2 regions of the Variovorax glucosi genome follow, and region 2 is predicted to be linked to the other one. Evidence: predicted binding sites of a transcription regulator. Region 2 holds the regulator's gene; the other holds the start of a gene.
The links. Region 2 encodes HrcA, which represses chaperone genes, less so after heat shock. Its sites were predicted from a motif close to TTAGCACTCNNNNNNNNNGAGTGCTAA; they were not measured.
Positions count from the first base shown of each region.

Region 1: a site for HrcA is predicted at 5,363-5,389, ahead of ACSFA3_RS10325 (co-chaperone GroES). Genes of this name have one in related genera too.

Region 1 covers NZ_JBPJZE010000002.1:412,401-423,426, forward strand. Annotated here, with positions in the region: gene ACSFA3_RS10300 (molybdopterin-dependent oxidoreductase) at 1-78, opposite strand, end outside; gene ACSFA3_RS10305 (cytochrome b/b6 domain-containing protein) at 75-731, opposite strand; gene ACSFA3_RS10310 (response regulator transcription factor) at 830-1,537, shown strand; gene ACSFA3_RS10315 (sensor histidine kinase) at 1,534-3,015, shown strand; gene groL (chaperonin GroEL) at 3,312-4,964, opposite strand; gene ACSFA3_RS10325 (co-chaperone GroES) at 4,992-5,282, opposite strand; gene ACSFA3_RS10330 (autotransporter-associated beta strand repeat-containing protein) at 5,438-11,026, opposite strand, start outside.
Region 2 covers NZ_JBPJZE010000004.1:469,763-480,788, reverse strand. Annotated here, with positions in the region: gene ACSFA3_RS20680 (bifunctional metallophosphatase/5'-nucleotidase) at 1-135, shown strand, start outside; gene ACSFA3_RS20675 (DUF4337 domain-containing protein) at 187-792, opposite strand; gene ACSFA3_RS20670 (hypothetical protein) at 706-1,056, shown strand; gene arsH (arsenical resistance protein ArsH) at 1,027-1,755, opposite strand; gene arsC (arsenate reductase (glutaredoxin)) at 1,739-2,170, opposite strand; tRNA gene ACSFA3_RS20655 (tRNA-Ile) at 2,264-2,340, opposite strand; gene hrcA (heat-inducible transcriptional repressor HrcA) at 2,366-3,373, opposite strand; gene ACSFA3_RS20645 (NAD kinase) at 3,405-4,301, shown strand; gene recN (DNA repair protein RecN) at 4,342-6,039, shown strand; gene rapZ (RNase adapter RapZ) at 6,036-6,956, shown strand; gene mutY (A/G-specific adenine glycosylase) at 6,983-8,053, opposite strand; gene ACSFA3_RS20625 (dynamin family protein) at 8,043-10,073, opposite strand; gene mutM (bifunctional DNA-formamidopyrimidine glycosylase/DNA-(apurinic or apyrimidinic site) lyase) at 10,158-10,973, opposite strand.

The sequences.
Region 1 (11,026 bases), on a different contig from region 2:
GCCGATGAGCTTGCGGGCTTCGGCGAGGGCGGCTTCGCTGTCGACGCCGATCAGGGGAATCCGTCGGAAGATGTTCATGATGTCTTTCCAGATTCGGTTCTCGTATGGCTGCTCAGCATGGCGAGCAGGGTGCGCGGCACCAGGGCCACCATCACCAGATGCACGGCCACGAAAGCGACCAGTGCCGCCATCGCGAAGAAGTGGATGCGCCGCGCGAACTCGTAGCCGCCGAGCAAGTCACGCAGCAGGCCGAACTGCACCGACTTCCAAAGCACCATCCCGGAGAGCACCAGCAGCACGATGTCGAGCATCACGAACAGGTAGGCGAAGCGCTGCACGCTGTTGTAGCGGCGCGGGTCGGCGTGCGAGAGCTTGCCGCGCAGGGCGTCCAGTGCGTCGCGGAAGATGCCTCCGATCGACAGCGGAAAGAACTTGGCGAACAACCGGCCGCTGACGATGTTCATCGTGAGGTAGATCACCCCGTTCACGCCCAGCAGCCACATCGCGGCGAAGTGCCATTGCAGAGCGCCGCCGAGCCAGCCGCCGAGCGTGAGCACGGCCGGAATGTCGAACGGAAAGAACGGCGCTGCGTTGTAGATTCGCCAGCCGCTGGTCGCCAGCACCAGCACCGCCAGTGCGTTCAGCCAGTGGGTGACGCGCATCCACGCCGGATGGATCGGCGGGTGTCTCGGGAGACTCTGGCGTCTCGGGGTGATGGATAGGCTTTGCATGAAGCGGATTGTTCGGCCGCCTCGCTCGCCGATTCATCACGAAGAGTTCAATTAATCGTGATAACTCCGGAGCCGGTATCGCGGGACAATCCGCCCACATGGAAACCGCCAAACGCGTGCTGATCGTCGAGGACGATGCCCACATCGCGGAGCTGCTGCGCATGCATCTGCACGACGAGGGCTATGCGGTGACGCATGCCGCCGACGGCCATGCCGGCATCCGGGAACTGGAGCGCGGCAGCTGGGACGCGCTGGTCCTTGACCTGATGCTGCCCGGCGTCGACGGTCTCGAGATCTGCCGCCGTGCCCGCGCCATGACGCGCTACACGCCGATCATCATCACCAGCGCGCGGTCGAGCGAAGTGCATCGCATCCTGGGGCTCGAACTGGGCGCCGACGACTATCTCGCGAAGCCGTTCTCGGTGCTGGAACTGGTGGCGCGCGTGCGTGCGCTGCTGCGGCGCACCGAGGCGATGGCCCGCAACGCACGCCTCGAATCGGGCCAGCTCGAACTGGGCGGGCTGGGCATCGATCCTCTAGCGCGGGAAGTGCGGCTCGAAGGCCGGCCGATCGAGCTGACGCCGCGCGAATTCGACCTGCTGTATTTCTTCGCCCGGCATCCCGGCAAGGTGTTCTCGCGGCTCGACCTGCTCAACCAGGTCTGGGGCTACCAGCACGACGGCTACGAGCACACGGTCAACACCCATATCAACCGGCTGCGTATCAAGATCGAGACCGATCCGGCCGCGCCACGTCGAATCCTCACCGTCTGGGGTCGTGGCTACAAGCTGTCGGAGGGTGCATGAGTCTGCTGCGTCGCCTGTCGCTCTCGCAGCGTCTTTCGCTGGTGTTCGCAATGCTGCTGCTCACATGCTGCGGCGCCTCAGCCTGGCTGCAACTTGCTGCCGGCGAAAGGCATGAGCAGGAGGTCACCCAGCGCCTGTCGCGCGGACTGGCGGCGCACATCGCCGGCAGTTCGGCGCTGATGGTGGGCGAGGGCGTGAACGACGCCGCGGTTCACGATCTCTTCGACAAGCTGATGGCCGTCAATCCGAGCGTCGAGGTCTATCTGCTCGCGCCGGACGGCCGCATCCAGGCGCAGGCCGCGCCGCCCGGGCGGCTCCGGAAAGACCGCGTCGATATCGAGCCGCTACGTCGTTTTCTCGGCGGCGCCGCGCTGCCGGTATTTGGCGACGATCCGCGCGGGGAGGGTGGCCGCAAGGTATTCAGCGCGGCGCCCTTGACCGTCGACGGACGCAACGCCGGCTACGTCTATGTGGTGCTGTCGGGCGAGGAGCGGGAAGCGCTGGCCGCGCACTTCTCCGTCGACAGCGTGCTGCGCACCACGCTCTGGTCGATGGCGCTGGTGGCGCTGCTCGGCCTGGTCGCAGGGCTGTTCGCGTTCCGGTCGATCACGCGACCGCTGCGTGAGCTGACCGGCGCGGTGCGTCGATTCGAAGTCGACGGCAAAAACCCGATCGATCTGCGCGCCGCCGCGCCACACGCCGATCTACGAGGCGGCGACGAGATCGCCGCGCTCGGCCGAACGTTCCAGAAAATGACGGAGCGCATCGCAGAGCAATGGCGCGAGCTCAACGCGCGCGACCAGCAACGGCGCGAGCTTTTCGCCAACATCTCGCATGACCTGCGCACGCCGCTGACCTCGCTTCACGGGTATCTGGAAACGCTGCAGTTGAAAGCAGAGACCCTGGCGCCCGCCGACCGCCGTCGTTATCTAGAGATCGCGCTTGGCCAGAGCCGCAAGGTCGGCCGGCTGGCGCAGGAATTGTTCGAGCTGGCGCGTCTCGAATACGGCGTGGTCAAGCCCGAGAAGGAAAGCTTCGCGCTGGCCGATCTCGTGCAGGATGTGTTCCAGAAGTTCGAGCTCGCTGCCGAGGCGCGAAGCCAGCGCCTGATCGCCGATATCGCGGCAGATCTACCGGTCGTTACCGCCGACCTCGGCATGATCGAACGCGTGCTGACCAATCTGCTCGACAACGCGATTCGTCACACGCCTAAAGGCGGCGAGATCGTGGTCAGGCTCGCGCCGCAGAAAAACGGCGGCGTTGCCGTCGAGGTCAGCGACACCGGCCCCGGCATACCGAACGACCTCCAGCCCGTGCTCTTCACGCGGCCAGCGTTTTCGTCATCGTCATTGCCCGGCGAACGGGGCGGAGGACTGGGCCTGATGATCGTGCGGCGGATCCTGCAATTGCATGACAGCGATATCCGGTTACTGTCGCAGCAGGGAAAGGGTGCGGTCTTTGCTTTTCAACTCGGCTGATTGACAGTCGTAGCCAGGCGCAACGTCATGAAAACGCTGTTCGGGTCTTCTTCATAGTCACCATCATCGTGGCGTACTCCTCGTTGTGCGATGCGCAATCTTGGCCTGCGATCACCGCAAAAGCAAAAGCCCCGCAGCTTGCGCTGCGGGGCTTTTTTTAACGAAACCGGCTCACCCTGCATTCCCATCTGCTCGCGGGACACCGCGGATCTGGCTCTGCCAGTCCGCCGGTGTCGCCCCCGGCAGGGGGTAGGCGCTGCGACACGAAGTGCGCAAGCCTGGGGGCGAGCAACAGATCACATACCCATGCCGCCCATGCCGCCCATGCCACCCATGTCTGGCATGCCGCCGCCGGCGCCGGCTTCATCCTTCGGTGCTTCGGCGATCATCGCTTCGGTCGTGAGGAGGAGCGACGAGACCGATGCTGCGTTCTGCAGTGCGGTACGCGTGACCTTGGTCGGGTCCAGGATGCCCAGTTCGAGCATGTCGCCGTAGGTGTCGTTCGCAGCGTTGAAGCCGAAGTTGCCCTTGCCGGCCAACACCGCGTTCACCACCACCGAAGCTTCGCCGCCAGCGTTGTTCACGATTTCGCGCAAAGGAGCTTCGACGGCCTTGAGCACCAGCTTGATGCCGGCGTCTTGATCCGCGTTGTCGCCCTTGATCGAATCGCCGACAGCTTGCTTGGCGCGCAGCAGAGCGACGCCGCCGCCAGCAACGATGCCCTCTTCCACTGCAGCGCGGGTAGCGTGCAGGGCGTCTTCGACACGTGCCTTCTTTTCCTTCATTTCGACTTCGGTGGCGGCGCCGACCTTGATCACTGCAACACCGCCGGCCAGCTTGGCCACGCGTTCCTGCAGCTTTTCGCGGTCGTAGTCGCTCGAAGCTTCTTCGATCTGCACGCGCACTTGCTTGACGCGGGCTTCGATGTCACCGGCTGCGCCAGCGCCGTCGATGATGATCGTGTTTTCCTTGCCCACTTCGATGCGTTGTGCCTGGCCCAGGTCGGCCAGCGTGACCTTCTCGAGCGTCAGGCCGACTTCTTCGGCGATGACCTTGCCGCCGGTCAGGATGGCGATGTCTTCCAGCATGGCCTTGCGACGATCGCCGAAGCCTGGCGCCTTGACGGCAACGACCTTCAGGATGCCGCGGATCGTGTTCACGACCAAGGTTGCGAGGGCTTCGCCTTCGACTTCTTCGGCAATGATCAGCAGCGGACGGCCCGACTTCGCGACCTGTTCCAGCGTCGGGAGCAGATCACGGATGTTGCTGATCTTCTTGTCGTAGAGCAGAACGAACGGGTTGTCCAGAATCGCGGATTGCTTTTCGGGGTTGTTGATGAAGTACGGCGACAGGTAGCCACGGTCGAACTGCATGCCTTCGACGACGTCGAGCTCGCTGTCGAGCGACTTGCCGTCTTCGACGGTGATGACGCCTTCCTTGCCGACCTTGTCCATCGCGTCGGCGATGAGCTTGCCGATGGTTTCATCGCTGTTGGCCGAGATCGAGCCGACTTGTGCGATTTCCTTCGACGTGGTCGTCGGCTTGGAAGCCTTCTTCAGCTCGGCGACGAGAGCGGTGACCGCCTTGTCGATGCCGCGCTTAAGGTCCATCGGGTTGATGCCCGCTGCGACGTACTTGAAGCCTTCGCGAACAATGGCTTGAGCCAGGACCGTAGCGGTCGTGGTGCCGTCACCGGCGTTGTCCGAAGTCTTGGAAGCCACTTCCTTCACGAGCTGCGCGCCCATGTTCTGGAGCTTGTCCTTGAGTTCGATTTCCTTGGCGACGGACACGCCGTCCTTGGTCACCGTGGGGGCGCCGAACGAGCGTTCGAGCACCACGTTGCGACCCTTGGGGCCGAGGGTGACCTTGACTGCGTTGGCGAGGATGTTCACACCCTCGACCATGCGAGCGCGGGCTTCGCCGCCGAATACGACGTCTTTTGCTGCCATGATGATTTCTCCGGATTCAGTTGTTGATTACTTCTCGACCACGGCGAAGAGGTCTTCCTCTTTCATCACCAGCAGTTCGTCGCCATCGACCTTGACGGTCTGGCCGCTGTACTTGCCGAACAGGACGCGGTCGCCGACCTTGACGCTGATCGCACCGAGCTCGCCCTTGTCGTTGCGCTTGCCGGGACCGACAGCCAGGATTTCGCCCTGATCGGGCTTTTCTGCGGCTGCGTCGGGAATGACGATGCCAGAGGCGGTCTTGGTTTCGCTGTCAATGCGCTTGACGATCACGCGATCGTGCAAAGGACGAAGTTTCATAGCATCTCCTGAATTTGAAACGGGGTTTGTTGCGGGCTGCAGGCGAAAGCCTGCGAGCCCATCGTCTGGAAGCCCAGCGGTTAGCACTCGGCCTCAGCGAGTGCTAATGATAAGGGCATTCCTCACGTTTTCAAGAGCAGGTCTGCGGGGCCGATTCAGTCGACCAGCACCGAGTAGTTCACCGTTCCGGTCGCGCCCGGCGCGAGCGTTCCGCTGAATTCCCAGCGAACCGTGCCCTTGCCCGAGTCTGCATGCGACGGCATGCAGGGAACACCTGCGGCCGGTGCCGGGTTGTTCGGGGTGTTCAGCGTGCAGCTGCCCAAGGCTGGAGAGATCGTCGATGCACTGGCGCTGACGAAGGTCGTGTAGTGGTTGGTGCCGTCGATGATGACGACCGTGGTCAGCGGCACGGCGCTCGGATTGGCATATGTGATCCTGTACTCCAGCGTGTCGCCCGATTTCGCCTGGTTGCTGGTTCCCCAGGCGCCGCCGGTGGTGATGTTGCGCACCTCCTTCTGCAGCGACAGCGCGCTGGTACCGGACATCGTCACGTCGGTCACGGTGTAGGTGGCGGTGAGCAGCGGTGCGGCGTTCGTGAAGTTCAGCGTGGCGATCACCGGCACGCTGTTGCTGCTGCCGTTGACGGCTCCGGCCGGGACGAAAGCCTGAACGAAGAAGCACACGGTCTGGCCCTGCACCACGCTTTGCGCCACGCTCGGCGGGCTCAGCTTGGTGGCGCCGGGCGGCACGCTGGTCGCGCAGCCGGGGTTGAGATACATCACCTCGTTCCAGCCGGCTATCTCGGGCGTCGCAGTCGACGCACCCGAGGCGAAGCTCACGCTGCCGCCCGTGCCGGCGACGAAGGTGTGGGCGTGCATGGCGGTTGCGCCGGGTGCAGCGCTCCTGCTGCTGTTGGCGGCCAGCGTGCTTTCGGGCACCAGGCCGAAGTTCAGGGTTCGGGTGCCGCTGGCGGGTTCGATGAAGGAAAGACGGCTTGTCACGCGTCCATACACGAACGCAGATCCGCCGACTGTCGTGGTAGCGGCATCCGGCGCGATTGTTCCTTCGACATTGGCGCCTGTGGCGCGCTGGCCTGCGACCAGTGTCGGCCGCACGCAGACTGTCTGTCCGGCTGCCGCCGCCGGCGCGTTCAGTACGTAACGCCCCGCGCTGTCGGTGACGGCAACCGCATGCGTGACGCTTGCGCAGTCGGTGAGCCCTACGCTCACGCCGGCCAGGCCCGCCTCGCTGCCGTTCTGCAACCCGTCGTTTGGAACGCCGGTATTCACGCCCGCCGTCGGAGCGCCGCCGTCGTTGAAGACGATGCCCGAGATGGAGTTGAGTGTGTTGACGAAGCTGCACGCGATGTCGGCACCCTGCAGCATGCGTGCCGCGGCGATCGACAGCGTATTGCCTGCCAGCGTACCGAACGTCGCGGTGCCGTTGGCATTGGAGGCGCCGTTTGCGTCGGTGCAACTTGCCGACAGCGGATTGGCCGGCCAGCCGGAAGGTACGCCCGATTCCGCGATCGTCGCCGCCACGCCCGACGTGCCGAAGACAGTTCCGCTGCCCTGGACGGCGACGCCGCTCGCGACCGTGGCGATGCTGTCGTTGGCCGTCGAAAGGCCCGTCAGCTGAAATACGAAGCTGCCGATGCCGCCGTTGGACGTCTTGGAGATGCGCAGCTTGGGGTCGAGCTGAAGGGTGATTTCATTGTCGGTTTGCCAGACGGTGGCGGCTGCAGCGTTGCCCCCGAGCGTGATGCGATTCATTGGCGCGATGCCGATCGTGTTGCGCGCCGCGCCGACGAACGCTCCGGCGTAGAAGCGATCGCCGCTCTGGGTCCAGTTGGTGCCTGCGAGCGTGTTGCTGGCAGAGAGGGTCAGCGAGGTGGTGGTCAGCTGCGCGTTGCCCGTGCTGCTGAAGTCGAGCGTGCTGTTGGCGTTGACGGTCACGGTGCCGATGCTGTGGGTGAAGGTGCCGAGGTTGAGCGTGCCGCCGTTGAGGACGATGTTGATGTCAGCGTTGGCGAGCGCAGAGGTCAGCGTTAGCGTGGCGCCTGTGTTGATGGTGATCGTGCCGGTGCCTGTGATGACGCCGACGCTGCTAGCGCCGGTTGTCAGTGTGAGGCGGCCGGAGGTGCCGAACGCCACCGTGCCTGTGCTGGCGACCGACTTCACACTTTGCGTCATGCCTTGCAGATCGAGTGTGGCGCCGGGGGCGATTGTCACGGCGGTCGTCGACGGCAATGCGCCACTGATGCCGAGTTTCAGCGTGCCGCCGCTCGCCGTCGTTGTGCCGCCGTAAGTGTTGAGTCCGCTTAGGGTCTGGGCCGCGCTGCCAGTCTTGACCAGACTTGTGACGGTGCCGGTTCCGTTTGCGACCACACCTGAAAAAGACCCGGCGGTGTTGGTGTTGCCGACCGTCAGCATCTTCGTGACGCCGCCGGTCGGGCTGTTGCTCACCACCACCCCGGTGCCGTTCAGCGCGCCCAGCGTGAACGCGCTCGCAGCGTTGTTGGCCCAGCCGATGCCGGTGATTCCCAGTTCCATCGTGCCGTTCACCGTGAAGTCGACGTTCTGCAGGCTCGTCTCGCTTCCTGCGACGCCTATACCGCTGCCGCTGAATGGCGTGATGCTTGCAATCCCATTGACGACGATCGTTCCGGAGAAGGTGCTTTTGGACATGCGGAAGTTCACCCCGCTGCCGGCACTGCCACCATTGACAGTGACCGTGCCTGAGCCGGCCAGGCCACCATCGGGGTAGAACCCCCGGCCCGATGCGCCGGTCGAGGTGCTCGTCTGGTTGATCGTCGTGGCGCCCGTGCTGGTGACGGCAGGCCCCCAGACGGTCCAGTTCAGAAGCCCCTCGTGCTCCAGGATCGCGCCGCTCGCGAGCGTGATCGGAGTGTCCCTGTTGCTCTGATTGCCCGTGGCGATCAGCTTGAGCGTTGCACCCGACGCCACGCTCGTCGGCGATGAGGAATAGTAGATTCCGTCGTTTTTGAGCGCCAATGTGCCGCCTGCGATCGAAGTCGCTGCGGTGTAGGAAATGTTGGCACCGCTCAACAGGATTGTGCCCGGCCCTTGCTTGATGAACGGTCCACCTGTGATCAGGCTGCCGACAGTCGCTGTGACGCCTGCGCCCGCCGTCAACACATTGCTTGCAGCCGAGCCGTTGATCGTTCCGCCGCTGAGCGTGTAGCCGGTTGCATTGAAAGTCAGCCCGCCTATGTTGACCGCGCCGAGGGCGTTGTCGATATTGACCGTTCCGGCCGTAGCGCTGAAAACCGCCGTACCGCCGCTGTACCAGCCCGAGTTCGCACCGCCTGCACTGCTGGTCCAATTGGTACTGCCGCCGGCAACGCCCGCATTCCAGACGCCCGTGCCGCCGTTCACGACGCCGTCGTTCTGCGGCGTGACATCCCAGTTCACGTATGTCGCGTCGCGCACGACGAGATTGACCTGCTTTGCGGTCGTGTTGACATCGATGTACATGTTCGCGGCGCTGGGACCCGCAGGAACTGTGCCGATGACAAGGCCCCCTGTGTTCGTCAGCGTGCCCGTGTAGTCGATGAGCCGGTAGGTGCCTGGAGTGAATGTACCGGCGGGCGTCGTCGGCACGGTGATGTCGACGGTTCCACCGCCGAGCGTGAGGTTGCCGTTCACCTGAACACGGTCGTTGAAAGTCCCGCCGATGACGCCCGCCTGTCCGAGTTCCATGGCGAGGATGGCGCCGGTGGGCAGCGAAAGTCCGGCCATCGTGATGACGCCGGGGCTGTTGCCGGGTGCCAGCGTGCCGCCGCTGCTGATGGTGACCGCGCCGCCGAGCGTGCCGCTGCCGCCGAGCGTGGCGCCGGAGGCGACGTTGATTGCACCTGTGGCTGCTGCCTGATTGCCATTGAAAAAAAGCTTTCCCGCCGACACAGCGGTAATGCCTACATAGGTATTGGCCCCAGACAACGTTTGGGTTCCGGTACCTACTTTGGTAAAGCTTTTCGAGTTCGCCGTTATGCCCGTAGCACTTGGTGAGCTTGCGATGACTCCCGAAAAAACACCGTCGCCGTTATTCACACCGACGGTGATCCCGGACACGGGAAAATTGGCGGTGTCATGGCTCACGCCTAACGAACCGGCACCTTGAAGCGAATCGATACGGACCGCTGCCTCCGCGGTACTGAACGCTGCGCCCGATGCGATCGTCAAGGACGCAAGGTTGCCGGTCCAGACGTCGTTATTGTTGCTTCCACCGATGAGAGTGCCGGCTTGTACGTCGATCAAGGCTCCCGCGTCGAACGCGAACGTTGCGGAGGCAATTCCCCAATTAACGGTACCGGTTCCAGTCTTGCGCAATGTTCCTGACCCACTGAATGTCATCGCGGAATAGTTGGTGCCAGCCGAACTGTTGAACTCCAGCACAGCACCCGACGCAATCCCGAATGAGGCGGTTTGAGTGGTGTTCTGCACTACCAGCGTGCCAGCAGTGACTGTCGTAGCCCCTTTGTAGGTGTTGACCCCCGAAAGGTTCATCGTGCCCGCGCCGAGTTTGGTCAATCCGCCATTCGGTCCGCTGGGCGTACCTGAGCCACTGCTGGTAGTGAGCGTCCCGGTCACATTGAGCGTCTGGCCGCTTGCGACCATGACGTTGGTATTGGCGGCGCGCAGATTCAGATTGGACGCGGAGATGACCGAGCTTGTGTTGACGGTTACCGCTGAGCCTTCGTCCAGGATCCAGGATCCCCAGGCCGTGCTTGGCGTGCCGCTTGCCAGCTCACCTCCATTGAGAATGAAGTTTTGCCCGCGGAGCGTGATGGCCACGCCGTTGCCGGTAGTCGCTTTTCCGCCGCTGTTTAGCGTGATGTTGCCTGTACCTGTCGCCTCGGTTCCATAAACAAAATTGCTCAGGGTGCTTGGAACTGTGGTCAGCGTTCCACCGCTGTTGACCGTGATGTTGTTGTTGGGGCGCAAGGTGCCGCTGGCGTTGGCCATCATGAGCGTTCCGGCGTTGACAGTGGTGAGCCCGGTGTACGTGTTGTAGCCACTCAGCGTCAGCATTCCCGTGCCGGTCTTGGCAAACCCCCCGGCGCTCGCACCGTTGCCGATCACGCCCGGAATCGTAGGGCTGCCGGCCGTAGCGATCGTCGCCGTGCCTGACAGCTTCATGCCCAGATTGGCGCTGACCGTGTTCGCGCCGGGGAACGAAAGCCCCAGCGTCCCCCCATTGTTCAGCGTCAGAAAATCCGGCACCAGGGACGCCGGTGCCGGCATGCTGCTGCCGGCCCACCATTCGAGGGTACCGGCATTGACAGCGACCTTGCCGATGATCGCGCTGTTGGAAATGTTGGCGTCGCCAAGCTGCAGAGTCCCGGCGCCCGTCTTCACCAGATTGCCGCCCGTCGACTGGAACCGGTTGTGCGCACCGCTGAAGTTCAGCGTCGTCCCCGCGTTGACGATGTTGAAGGTATTGCTCCCCGACAACAAGTTGACGCTGCGCAACATGCCGCTCGCACTCGCTCCCGTGTAATCGGCGCCGCCACCCGCCATCTGGATCGCACCTGCGCTGTTTCCCCATGCGCCGGCGGACGAATCCACATTCCAGTTCGACAGGGAAACCGTTCCGCCGTTCACCGCCGTCGTCCCCGTATAGGTGTTGACTGCACTCAGGTTGAGCGCGCCGGCACCCGTCTTGACGATGCGCCCCGGTCCGCTGATGACGATCGGAAACGGGTAGGCAGCACTGGCGTC
Region 2 (11,026 bases):
TTCACCGTGTTCAACGAAGGTACCCAGACGATCGGAGGGGATCAGGACATCGATGCACTGGAGGCCTACATCAAGGCCAACAAGCCTTTGATGCCGCCCACGCCGACACGCATCGTCAACGCGACGCCTTCCTGAGGTTGATGCGCGCCTCGGAGAACCCGTCTGCGCGTCGCTGCCGATGCCGGCCTAGAGATGCAACATGGCTGCGACACCGACGACAAGTCCAGCGCCGGCCAACACGAACATGCCGTACTCCACCCATTTCTTGCGTGTGAGCAGCGCAATGGCGGCAAGTGCGATCGACACTTGTAAAACCGTGGTGGCTTGCGCCCAGCGATGGTGTTGATGCATCTGCGCTTCAGACTGGTGGTCCCAGTCGGTGGCTTCGGATTCGAGCTTTTGTGCTGCCGCCTGGATCTCGGTTTTTTCTTTTTCGTAGCGATCGACCTTGGCTTGAAGCCCGGCTTTGCGATCCTCAGGTCCCAGATCGCGAGCGAACTCGGCCAGCGACTGCTTCGTGCTCTTCGACTGGAAGTAGTTCCACTGATTCGAAGCTTCGGTCTTCTTGATGGCGGCGTTGTTCTTGTACAGACCCGCATTGGCCTGCGTGGCACCCCCCATGTACGAGAACACCGCGCCGACCGTGGCAATGATCGCGGTGCAGACGGCAATCTGGTTGATCATGCTCTTGGTGCCAGCCCCGGCATGCGTGCTGTCGCCGTGATCCCCACTCGCAGCGTGTTCGAGTTCGTGTTCGTGCGGGCCATGCACGTGAAAGCCTTGTCCAGACATTTTTACTTTTTCTCTAGTTTTTGTAGTGGCGAAAAGTACCGCCGCGTCGCTTACTCGCAGCAGGGCATCATGACTTCGTCGCAGCAATCGCTGTCGCAGCAAGGTGAAGCCGCAAAGGCGGTGACGGACGCAAGCGCGAAAATCAGAACGGCAAAAAGTTTCTTCATACAGGTTCTCAAGGTGAGGAAGCAGGTAATTCAGCCAGTGGCATCGCTGCGATTGTCGATGACGCTGTCAGATGCCGTGCGGGTTGATCCGTTTTGACAGGGCTTCCGCGCTCTCGCATCGCTCGCTGTAGCGTTCGACCAGATAGTCCGCGCAGTCTCGCGTGAGCAACGTGAACTTCACCAGTTCTTCCATCACGTCGACCACCCGCTCGTAGTACGACGAAGGCTTCATACGCCCGTCGTCGTCGAACTCCAGGAACGCCTTGGCCACGGACGACTGGTTTGGGATCGTGATCATGCGCATCCAGCGCCCGAGCACGCGCATCTGGTTGACGGCATTGAAGGACTGCGAACCGCCCGACACTTCCATCAACGCCAGCGTCTTGCCCTGCGTCGGCCGCACCGACCCGATGGCCAATGGAATCCAGTCGATCTGTGCCTTCAGGATCGCGGTCATCGCGCCATGACGTTCCGGGGAGGTCCACACCATGCCTTCGGACCACTGCGCGAGGTCGCGCAGCTCTTGCACCTTCGGATGGCCGTCCGGTGCACCGTCCGGCAACGGCAGGTCGCGCGGATCGTAGATGCGTGTCTCGCAGCCCAGTGCCTGCAGCAGGCGAGCCGCTTCCTCGGTCAATAACCGGCTGTAGCTACGCTCGCGCAACGAGCCGTAGAGCAGCAGGATGCGTGGCGCATGCGTCGCCCGCGTCGTGGGATGAATGCGCTGAAGATCGGGCCGGTGGAACAAGCCGGAATCGATATTTGGCAGGTTCGGCGAATCAGGACCTGACGACATGCTGTCCCTTGCCATCGACGACAACTTCGCCGTCTTCCTTCGAAAACCCGCCTCGCTGCGGCGCCGGCAGGATCTCGAGAACAGCTTCCGAGGGCCGGCACAGCCGGGTCGCGAGCGGCGTGACGACGATGGGCCGATTCATGAGGATCGGATGCTGCAGCACAAAGTCGATCAGCTGGTCATCGGTCCATTTCGGGTCATTCAGGCCGAGTTCGTCGTAGGGCGTGCCCTTTTGTCGCAGCACATCGCGCACTGGCATGCCCATGGCGGCAATCAGTCGCTCCAGGGCCGCGCGATCGGGCGGGGTCTTCAGGTATTCGACGACGGTGGGTTCCTCGCCGGTGTTGCGGATCAGCGCAAGCACGTTGCGCGAAGTGCCGCAGTCGGGGTTGTGATAGATCGTGATGTAGCTCATGGATCATGGCTTCTTCGACTGGACAGGTCTCGCCCATGGCATCGATGGAGAGCACACCGATCGCGCGCGGCGGGCATCTCCGAAACGATAAGGTGGTAGGCCGTGATGGGCTTGAACCATCGACCAACGGATTATGAGTCCGCTGCTCTAACCAACTGAGCTAACGGCCCACGCGGCATTATTCTAGCGGCGCGGCTACTTGCGATGATTCAGCGCGTTGGTCAGCAGGCGCGAGGTGATGTCGACGATCTGGATCATCCGGTCGTACGGCATGCGCGTCGGGCCGATGACCCCCAGCGTGCCGACCACCTGCCCGTCGACCTCGTAGTTCGCGCTCACGATCGACAGCTCCTCGAACGGCACGACCTTGCTTTCGCCGCCGATGAAGATGCGCACACCCTCCGCCTTGCTCGACACATCCAGCAGCCGCATCAGCTGCGCTTTCTGCTCGAACAAATCGAATGCACGGCGCAGCTGGCCCATATCGCTCGAAAAATCGCTCACAGCCAGCAGATTGCGTTCGCCGGAAATCACCACCTCGTCCTGCGTCTCCGACATCGCCTCGGTGCTCGCCTGCACGGCGGCCTGCATCAGCGACGCGATCTCGCCGCGCAGCTTCTCGACCTCGGACTGCAGCCGGTCGCGCACCTGCTCGATCGACAGGCCGGCGTAGTGCGCGTTAATGTAGTTGGCAGCCTCGACGAGCTGCGACTGCGAATAGTCGGTGTCCGGAAAGATCACCCGGTTCTGCACATCGCCGTCGGGCGATACGATGATCACCAACAGGCGCCGGTCCGACAGCCGGAGAAACTCGATCTGCCGGAACACCGACGCCCGTCGCGGCGCCATCACGACGCCGACGAACTGCGACAGGCTGGACAGCAGATGCGCCGCGTTGGCAATGACCTTCTGCGGCTGGTCGGGTGCCAGGCTGGGCGTCGCGAACTGTTCACGCTCGTTCGTCGTCAACATCGTGTCGACAAAGAGCCGGTAGCCGCGTGCGGTCGGAATGCGGCCTGCGGAGGTGTGCGGGCTGGTGATCAACCCCAGCGATTCGAGGTCCGACATCACGTTGCGGATGGTCGCCGGCGACAGTTCAAGCCCCGACGCCTGGGAGAGCGTGCGCGATCCCACGGGTTGCCCCTCGGCGATGTAGCGCTCGACAAGCGTCTTGAGCAGCAACTTGGCGCGGTCATCCAGCATCGAAAGATTTTAGTGTTGTAATTTGTTGAATATGAATTCGCGCTTCCGGCATGTCGCTCTCATCGGCAAATACCAGGCGTCCGGCCACCGGGCGCAGGCCGGACCGCAGGACGGCGTGATGGCCGAAATCGGCGCTTTCCTCGAAGCCCAGGGTTGCGAAGTGGTGGTCGAGCGATCGACGGCCGACGACCCGGAAGTCAGCCGCTACGAATCGCTTACGGCCAGCGAAATCGGACAGCGCTGCGACCTCGGCCTCGTCGTCGGCGGCGACGGCACCATGCTCGGCATCGGACGCCAGCTCGCGCCGTACGGCGTTCCGCTGATCGGCATCAACCGCGGCCGCCTCGGCTTCGTGACCGACATCCCGATCGACAACTACCAGTCGACGCTGGTGCCGATGCTGGCCGGCGAATTCGAGGAAGACCACCGCAGCCTGATGCATGCGCACGTAATGCGCGACGGCGTTTGCGTGTTCGACGCGCTGGCGATGAACGACGTGGTGGTCAACCGCGGCGCGACCTCCGGCATGGTCGAACTGCGGGTGTCGGTCGGCAAGCATTTCGTGGCAAGCCAGCGCGCGGACGGCCTGATCATCGCGTCGCCGACCGGCTCCACCGCCTATGCGCTGTCTGCAGGCGGCCCTTTGATGCATCCGTCGATTCCGGGCTGGGTTCTGGTGCCCATCGCGCCACACACGCTGTCGAACCGGCCAATCCTGCTGCCCGATGTCGACGAAATAGTGATCGAACTGGTTTCCGGTCGCGGCGCGAGCGCGAATTTCGACATGCAGTCGCTGGCATCGGTGGAGATCGGAGATCGCGTCGTGGTGCGGCGCTCCGAATTCCGGGTGCGGTTCCTGCATCCGAAAGGCTGGAGCTACTTCGACACGCTGCGCAAGAAACTGCACTGGAACGAGGGAGGCTCCTGACCATGCACCATCGCTGCTCTTTCAACCTGCAGGAACGCTGATGGCTTTGCGACGTATTGCGCTGCGCGACTTCGTGATCGTGCGCGCGCTCGACATCGATCTCTCGTCCGGCTTCACCGTACTCACGGGCGAGACCGGCGCGGGCAAGTCGATCCTGATCGACGCGCTCCAGATCGCCTTGGGCAGCCGCGCCGACGCCGGCGCAGTGCGCGAAGGCGCCGAACGTCTGGACGTGAGCGCCGAATTCGACGCCGATCCGCAGTTCGCCGCCTGGCTCGATGCCGGCGGTTTCGAGACATCCGATTCCCTGCTCCTTCGCCGCACGGTCGACCTGCAGGGCCGGAGCCGCGGCTGGATCAACGGCAGCCCGGCCACTGCGACGCAGCTGCGCGAAATCGGCGACCGGCTGCTCGACATCCACGGCCAGCATGCCTGGCAGAGCCTGACCCGCCCCGATGCCATTCGCGGCCTGCTCGACGCCTACGCCGGCATCGACACCGCCGCGCTCGACGGCGCCTGGACCGGCTGGCGCCAGGCGCTCGGCGCGCTCGACCGTGCGCGGCTGGCGCAGGACACGCTGCAGCGCGAACGCGAACGGCTGCAGTGGCAGATCGGCGAAGTCGCCAAGCTCGCGCCGCTGGCCGACGAGTGGGAAGAGCTTTCGGCGAACCACACTCGGGCTTCCAATGCACAGGCGCTGATCGACGCGGCCGAGGGCGCCCGCACAGCGCTCGAGGACGACGACGCCGGCGCATTGCCGGCGCTCAACCGTGCGCTGGCGTTGCTTCAGGACGTCGAACACATCGAGCCCGAATTCAAGGCGCTTGCCGAAGTGCTGGCATCCAGCGTCGCACAGGCGTCGGATGCTGCGCATTCGCTGCACGGCTATTTGCGGCATTCGGAAGTCGATCCGCAGAGCCTCGCCGAACTCGACGAGCGCATGGGCACCTGGATGTCGCTGGCGCGCCGCTACAAGCGCCAGCCGACCGACCTTCCCGCTTTGCTCGCCAGCTGGCGGGACGAGCTCCGGGCGCTCGACGCGCAGAGCGATCTGGATGCGCTGGAGCGCGCCGAGCAGAACGCGCAGCAGTCTTATATGAAGGAAGCGAAAGCCCTGGGCAAATCTCGCAAGCTCGCGGCGCCGCGCCTGTCTCAGGCCGTCACGCAGGCGATGCAGGGGCTCGGCATGCAGGGCGGCCGCTTCGAGGTAGCGCTGCAGCCGCTGGCGCAGCCGGGTCGCGCAGGGCTGGAAGAGATTTCGTTCCTGGTCGCCGGACACACCGGTAGCACGCCGAGGCCGATCGGCAAGGTGGCGTCGGGCGGCGAGCTCTCGCGCGTGGCGCTGGCGATCGCCGTGACGACCAGCGAACTCGGCGCTGCGCAGACGCTGATCTTCGACGAGGTCGATGCCGGCGTCGGCGGTGCGGTTGCGGAGACCGTCGGGCGGTTGATGCAGCAGCTCGGACGCGACCGGCAGGTACTGGCCGTCACGCATCTGCCGCAAGTCGCGGCTTGCGCAGACCACCATTTGCTCGTCGCGAAACGCCCGACGACCGCGACCGACGCCAAAGACAGTCAGCGCACCGAAAGCAGCGTCGCTGCGCTCGACGACGAGGCACGCACTCGCGAGGTCGCGCGCATGCTCGGCGGCGAACGCGTTTCCGCGACCTCGCTGGCGCACGCGCGCGAAATGCTTGGCAACCAGAGCAACGACACGACAGCGGGAGCAACGTCATGAGCACCACGACCGCTACGACCGCAACGACCGCGGTCGGCGACGGCCGACTCGAACTGGTGCTGATCACAGGCATGTCCGGCTCCGGCAAATCGGTTGCCCTGCACGCGCTCGAAGACGCCGGCTACTACTGCGTCGACAACCTGCCGCCCGAACTGCTGGCACCGTTCATCGCGTTGCAGCGCGAGCAACAGGCGACGCGTGTCGCCATCGCAATGGACGTTCGCAGCGGCGTGTCGCTGCCACTGGTGCCGCAGCAGCTCGAAGGATTGCGGCGGGACGGCGTCGTGCTGCGCTCCCTTTTCCTCGACGCCACGACCGATGCGCTGGTGCGGCGGTTTTCCGAAACGCGCCGCCGCCATCCGCTGTCGCGCCAGGAAGGTCGCACCGACGTACCCGAGCAGCAGCGCGTGCTGGTGCATTCGATCGATCTGGAGCGCGAATTGCTGGCCGACCTGCGCGATGGCGCCGATGTGATCGACACCAGCATCATCCGGCCGTCGCAACTGCAGAGCTATGTGAAAGCGTTGATCTCGGCGCCGGAGAGTTCGCTGACGCTGGTGTTCGAATCCTTCGCGTTCAAGCGCGGTGTGCCGCTCGACGCGGATTACGTTTTCGACGTCCGCATGTTGCCGAATCCGCATTACGTTCCGGCGCTGCGGGCACTGACCGGCCGGGATGCGCCGGTCGTCGAATGGCTGCGCGAGCACGAGGACGTTGCCAAGATGTACGGCGACATCGAGCAATTCCTGAGCCGGTGGCTCGACGCGCTGGCGAGCGACCACCGCGCCTACGTGACGGTCGCCATCGGCTGCACCGGCGGGCAGCACCGGTCGGTGTTCCTGGTCGAACAGCTCGCGCATCGTTTCGGCGCGCGCTGGGCTGCGCTCAAGCGGCATCGGGAGCTGGACGGCGCCTGACCGCGGCTCGGCTCGGCTTGGCTCGCTCAGTCGAACTGAAGCAGACGCTTGCGAACCGGCGCCGGCAAGCCCAGCGGCTCCCATTCGCTGCGCGCCAGCCAACGCCCGTTGTCGGTCAACGCACGTGGCGCAAGGCCGACAAGCGCGACCGGATGCAAGTGCAGGTCCTTGTGCGTCAGCACGTGCACGAATGTGGCTTCGTCGGTCGTCCGGTTGCGCTCATCAGCAGGTATTGCGTCCAGCAGCATTTCACGGCTGTCAAATACCGGCAGCGAATGGAGGCCCGCCCAGATGCCGCGCGCCGGGCGCTTCTCGAGCCAGATCCGCCCCTGCTCGTCCTGCGCCAGCAGCATCCAGAGCGATTGCGCACTGCGCTTGAGCTTCCGGGTCTTGACCGGATAGCGTTCCGGCTGACCTTCGCGGCGACCGACGCAGACATCGGCCATCGGACAGATGATGCAGCTGGGTTTGCGCGGTAGGCAGACGGTGGCGCCGAGGTCCATCACGCCCTGCGTGTAGCGCGCGATGTCGGCGCGCTGGTCGGCGGGCGGCAGAAGGTCGGTCGCCAGATTCCACAGCGTGCGCTCCTGCGCCGTCGACGACATGTCACCGCCGAATCCCAGAACGCGCGTCAGCACCCGCTTGACGTTGCCGTCCAGGATGGCAACGCGCTCGCCGAAGCAGAACGCCGCGATCGCCGATGCGGTAGACCGACCGATGCCGGGCAGCGTCACCAGTTCGGCTGCAGTACGAGGAAAAACGCCACCGAAGCGCATCACGACATCTTGTGCGCACCGATGCATGTTGCGCGCACGGCTGTAGTAGCCGAGGCCGCTCCACAAGCCGAAAACCTCGTCCTCGGTGCCGGCAGCCAGGGCCGCGACATCCGGAAAACGCGCGAGGAAGCGCTCGAAGTAACCGAGCACCGTGCTGACCTGCGTCTGCTGGAGCATGACTTCGGACAGCCAGACACGGTAAGGGTCTTGCGTGTTCTGCCACGGCAGCGTGCTGCGCCCATGACTGCGTTGCCAGTCGACAAGGCGTTTCGCGAAATCAGGCGGGCCGACCGATTGCGAAACCGCGACTTCAGTGGACACCGGCCGCGCCGAATGTCGCAGGCGCCGACGCGGGGGTGTTCGCCCATGCATCGGGCGAGTCGTCCGACACGACCCAATCGATCGGCTCTTCGTGATCGACGGTGTACAGATGTGCAATCTGCTCGCTCAGCTGCTCATTCAGTCCGGCGATACCGCCTTCCTGCTCGGCAATTTCCGTCAGCCGTTCTTCCAGACTTCCGGCTGCGCCCTGAATGCGCTCAACCGACTCGATCCGCCGACCGAAATTACGGCGACGCTCCTTCAGCTGGGCGTCGAGCTGGGCTGCCGCGCCCTTGCTCCAGCGCTCGACCTCGGTCATCGCGGCCTCGTTCACTACCCGCAACCGGCTGGCCAGCGCCCGCACCAGCTTGTCGCAGAAGTCGGCCTGGGCAAGCTTCAGCATGTTGCCCACGCCAAGGTAATGGATGTGACTCTTCTCGATATCGCTCAGCTGCTGCTGGAAACCAACCAGATCCGGCTCGGCCGGCGCCTTGAGCGTGAAGCCGTGCTCGGCATTGAGCTGGCGGAAGGTGGCGTGCAGCATCGCCTGGATTTCGGCGGTCGTCTGCTGCACTTCGCGCAGGTTGTTGCGAAGCGCGTCGAAGGTTTCGCCGTAGATCTTGCGCACGCTCAGCTTGATGCCGGGACGCTTGAGCGCCGAAGCGAGCTTCCCCATGTCGGAACGCAACGCCGTCGTGCCGAGCACCGAATACACCTCGCGCAGGAGCTTGCCCTGCACCGAGCGGAGCGCGAGGATGCGCACGTTGCTGTTCTCGAACTCGTCCTGTTCCTGCTCGATGCGCACCCGCATGTGCTTGATGACCGACACGTTCTTGCCGCGCAGCCCCTGCAGCTCGAGCGCCTGCTCCGACAGGTCGCGCTGGCGCACGCCCAGAATCCGCGAAGCCTCGGCCCGCAACGCGTCGACGCCGGCGTCGACCGCGAGCCTGAGCATCATCTCGCGTTTGCCGAGCAGTCCCGTCCCCAGTACCGATTCCAGCGCCGACAGCCGGCTGGCCTCCAGCAAAGGCGCATCGCGACGGATCTTGGCCTGCAAGCCCTTCTGCGCCGACACCGGCAGCACATGGGCCAGCGGCACGCCGAGCAGCTTTGCGGCGCCCTTGCACTGGCGCTCGATCTGCGCATCGGTCTGCGCAGGCGTGTTGAGGGTGTCCCACATCGTGTCGATCTTGTTCAGCACGACGATGCGCGTGTCGCTGCGCCGCGCCGGATCGCCCTCGGTGATCAGGTGCTCGCGCCAGATCGAGAGATCGGAGCGCGTCACGCCTGTATCGGCACCGAGGATGAAGACGACCGCGTGCGCCTGCGGAATCAGGCTGACGGTGAGTTCGGGCTCGGCACCGATGGCGTTCAGTCCGGGCGTGTCGAGGATGACCAACCCCTGCTCGAGCAGCGGGTGCGGCATGTTCAGCACCGCATGGCGCCAACGGGGAATCTCGACGCGTCCTTCGGCGTCGGGCAGCGGATTTTCTTCAGGTGCGCCGTCGTTCCAGAAGCCCAGCGCGCGCGCCTGTTCCAGCGGCACCCAGGAAACCTCGGCGACCTTGCCCATCGCTCGCGACAGTTGCTCGGCGTCGGAGACGTCGATCGGCACATGCGTCCAGCGATCGGGCTCGTTGCGCCAGTGCACGAGCGAGCGCGGCTCGAGCCGGGTCTCGATCGGCAGCAGTTGCAGGCTCGGCGCCTTGCCAGCGTCGTAACTGAGCTCCGTCGGACACATCGTCGTGCGACCCGCGCTCGCCGGCATGATGCGGCGTCCGTAACCGGCGAAGAAGATCGCGTTGATCAGCTCGGACTTCCCGCGCGAGAACTCCGCAACGAAGGCGACCATGACCTTGCTGGTTCGCAGTTGCGATTCGAGCTCGCTCAGGCGTTCGGCGACGGCCTGGTCGAGCAGGTCGTTCGACTGCAGCCAGCCGGAAAGGCCGTTGAGGCGTTTCGCGAAACTGAGACGCCAGGCGCCGTGCTGGTCGAATTGCTGGTTGAAAGAGCTGCTCAATTGGATGTGTAAAAAAAGTTACAAAAATATAGCATTGGGTCGGCGCCTCTCGACCTTGGATGGTGCTCTTTCTTGCCAACTCTTTCAGTATTTTTGGCAATTCAGACAGAAAAATGTCGACCTCTGGCCTTGCCTGATCTGCCGTATCGGGGTCGCACACACGCGGCAAGGTTCCCCGGTACGACCGTAAACCGTAGCCTCCAGCTGAAAATAGCCGCTCTGGCCGTCGATGTTGGAGAAGTCGCGCAATGTGCTGCCGCCCCGCTCCACCGCCCGCGCCAGAATCTCCCGGATCGCCGCATGCAGCCGCAACATGCGCGGTCGGCTGAGGCGCGATGCAGCCAGTGTCGGCCGGATTCCAGCCAGAAACAACGCTTCCGATGCGTAGATGTTGCCGACGCCGACCACGATGTCGCCCGCAAGCAGCACCTGCTTGATCGGTGCCCGCCGTTGCTGCAAGCCGGCGCGGAAAGCCTCGAAATCAAAGCTGTCTTCCAGCGGCTCCATGCCCAGGCGCCCCAGCAGCTTCAGCGCCAGGGGCGAGCCTTCGTCTTCCACATAGACCACGGCCCCGAAGCGGCGCGGGTCGTTCAGGCGCAGCGTGCCGAGCGTGGTCACAAGATCGAAATGGTCGTGCGTGCCCGGCGACGGCAGCGCAGTGTCGAAACGCAGGCTGCCCGACATTCCCAGATGCATCAGCAGAACGCCTCTGTCGAGCTCGACCAGCAGGTACTTGCCGCGCCGACGCACGGTTTTCACGGTGCGCCCGATCAGTGTCTCGGGTTCGATCTCGAGCGCCCAGCGCAACGGCTTGCCGACGCGGACAGCGTCGATGCGTGCACCTGTGATGCGATCCACGAAGCCACGGCGGGTGACTTCGACTTCCGGAAGTTCTGGCATGTCTGATTGTTGGGGGTTATCGGCGGGTCGACTGGCGGCTTTGGCCTGCATGA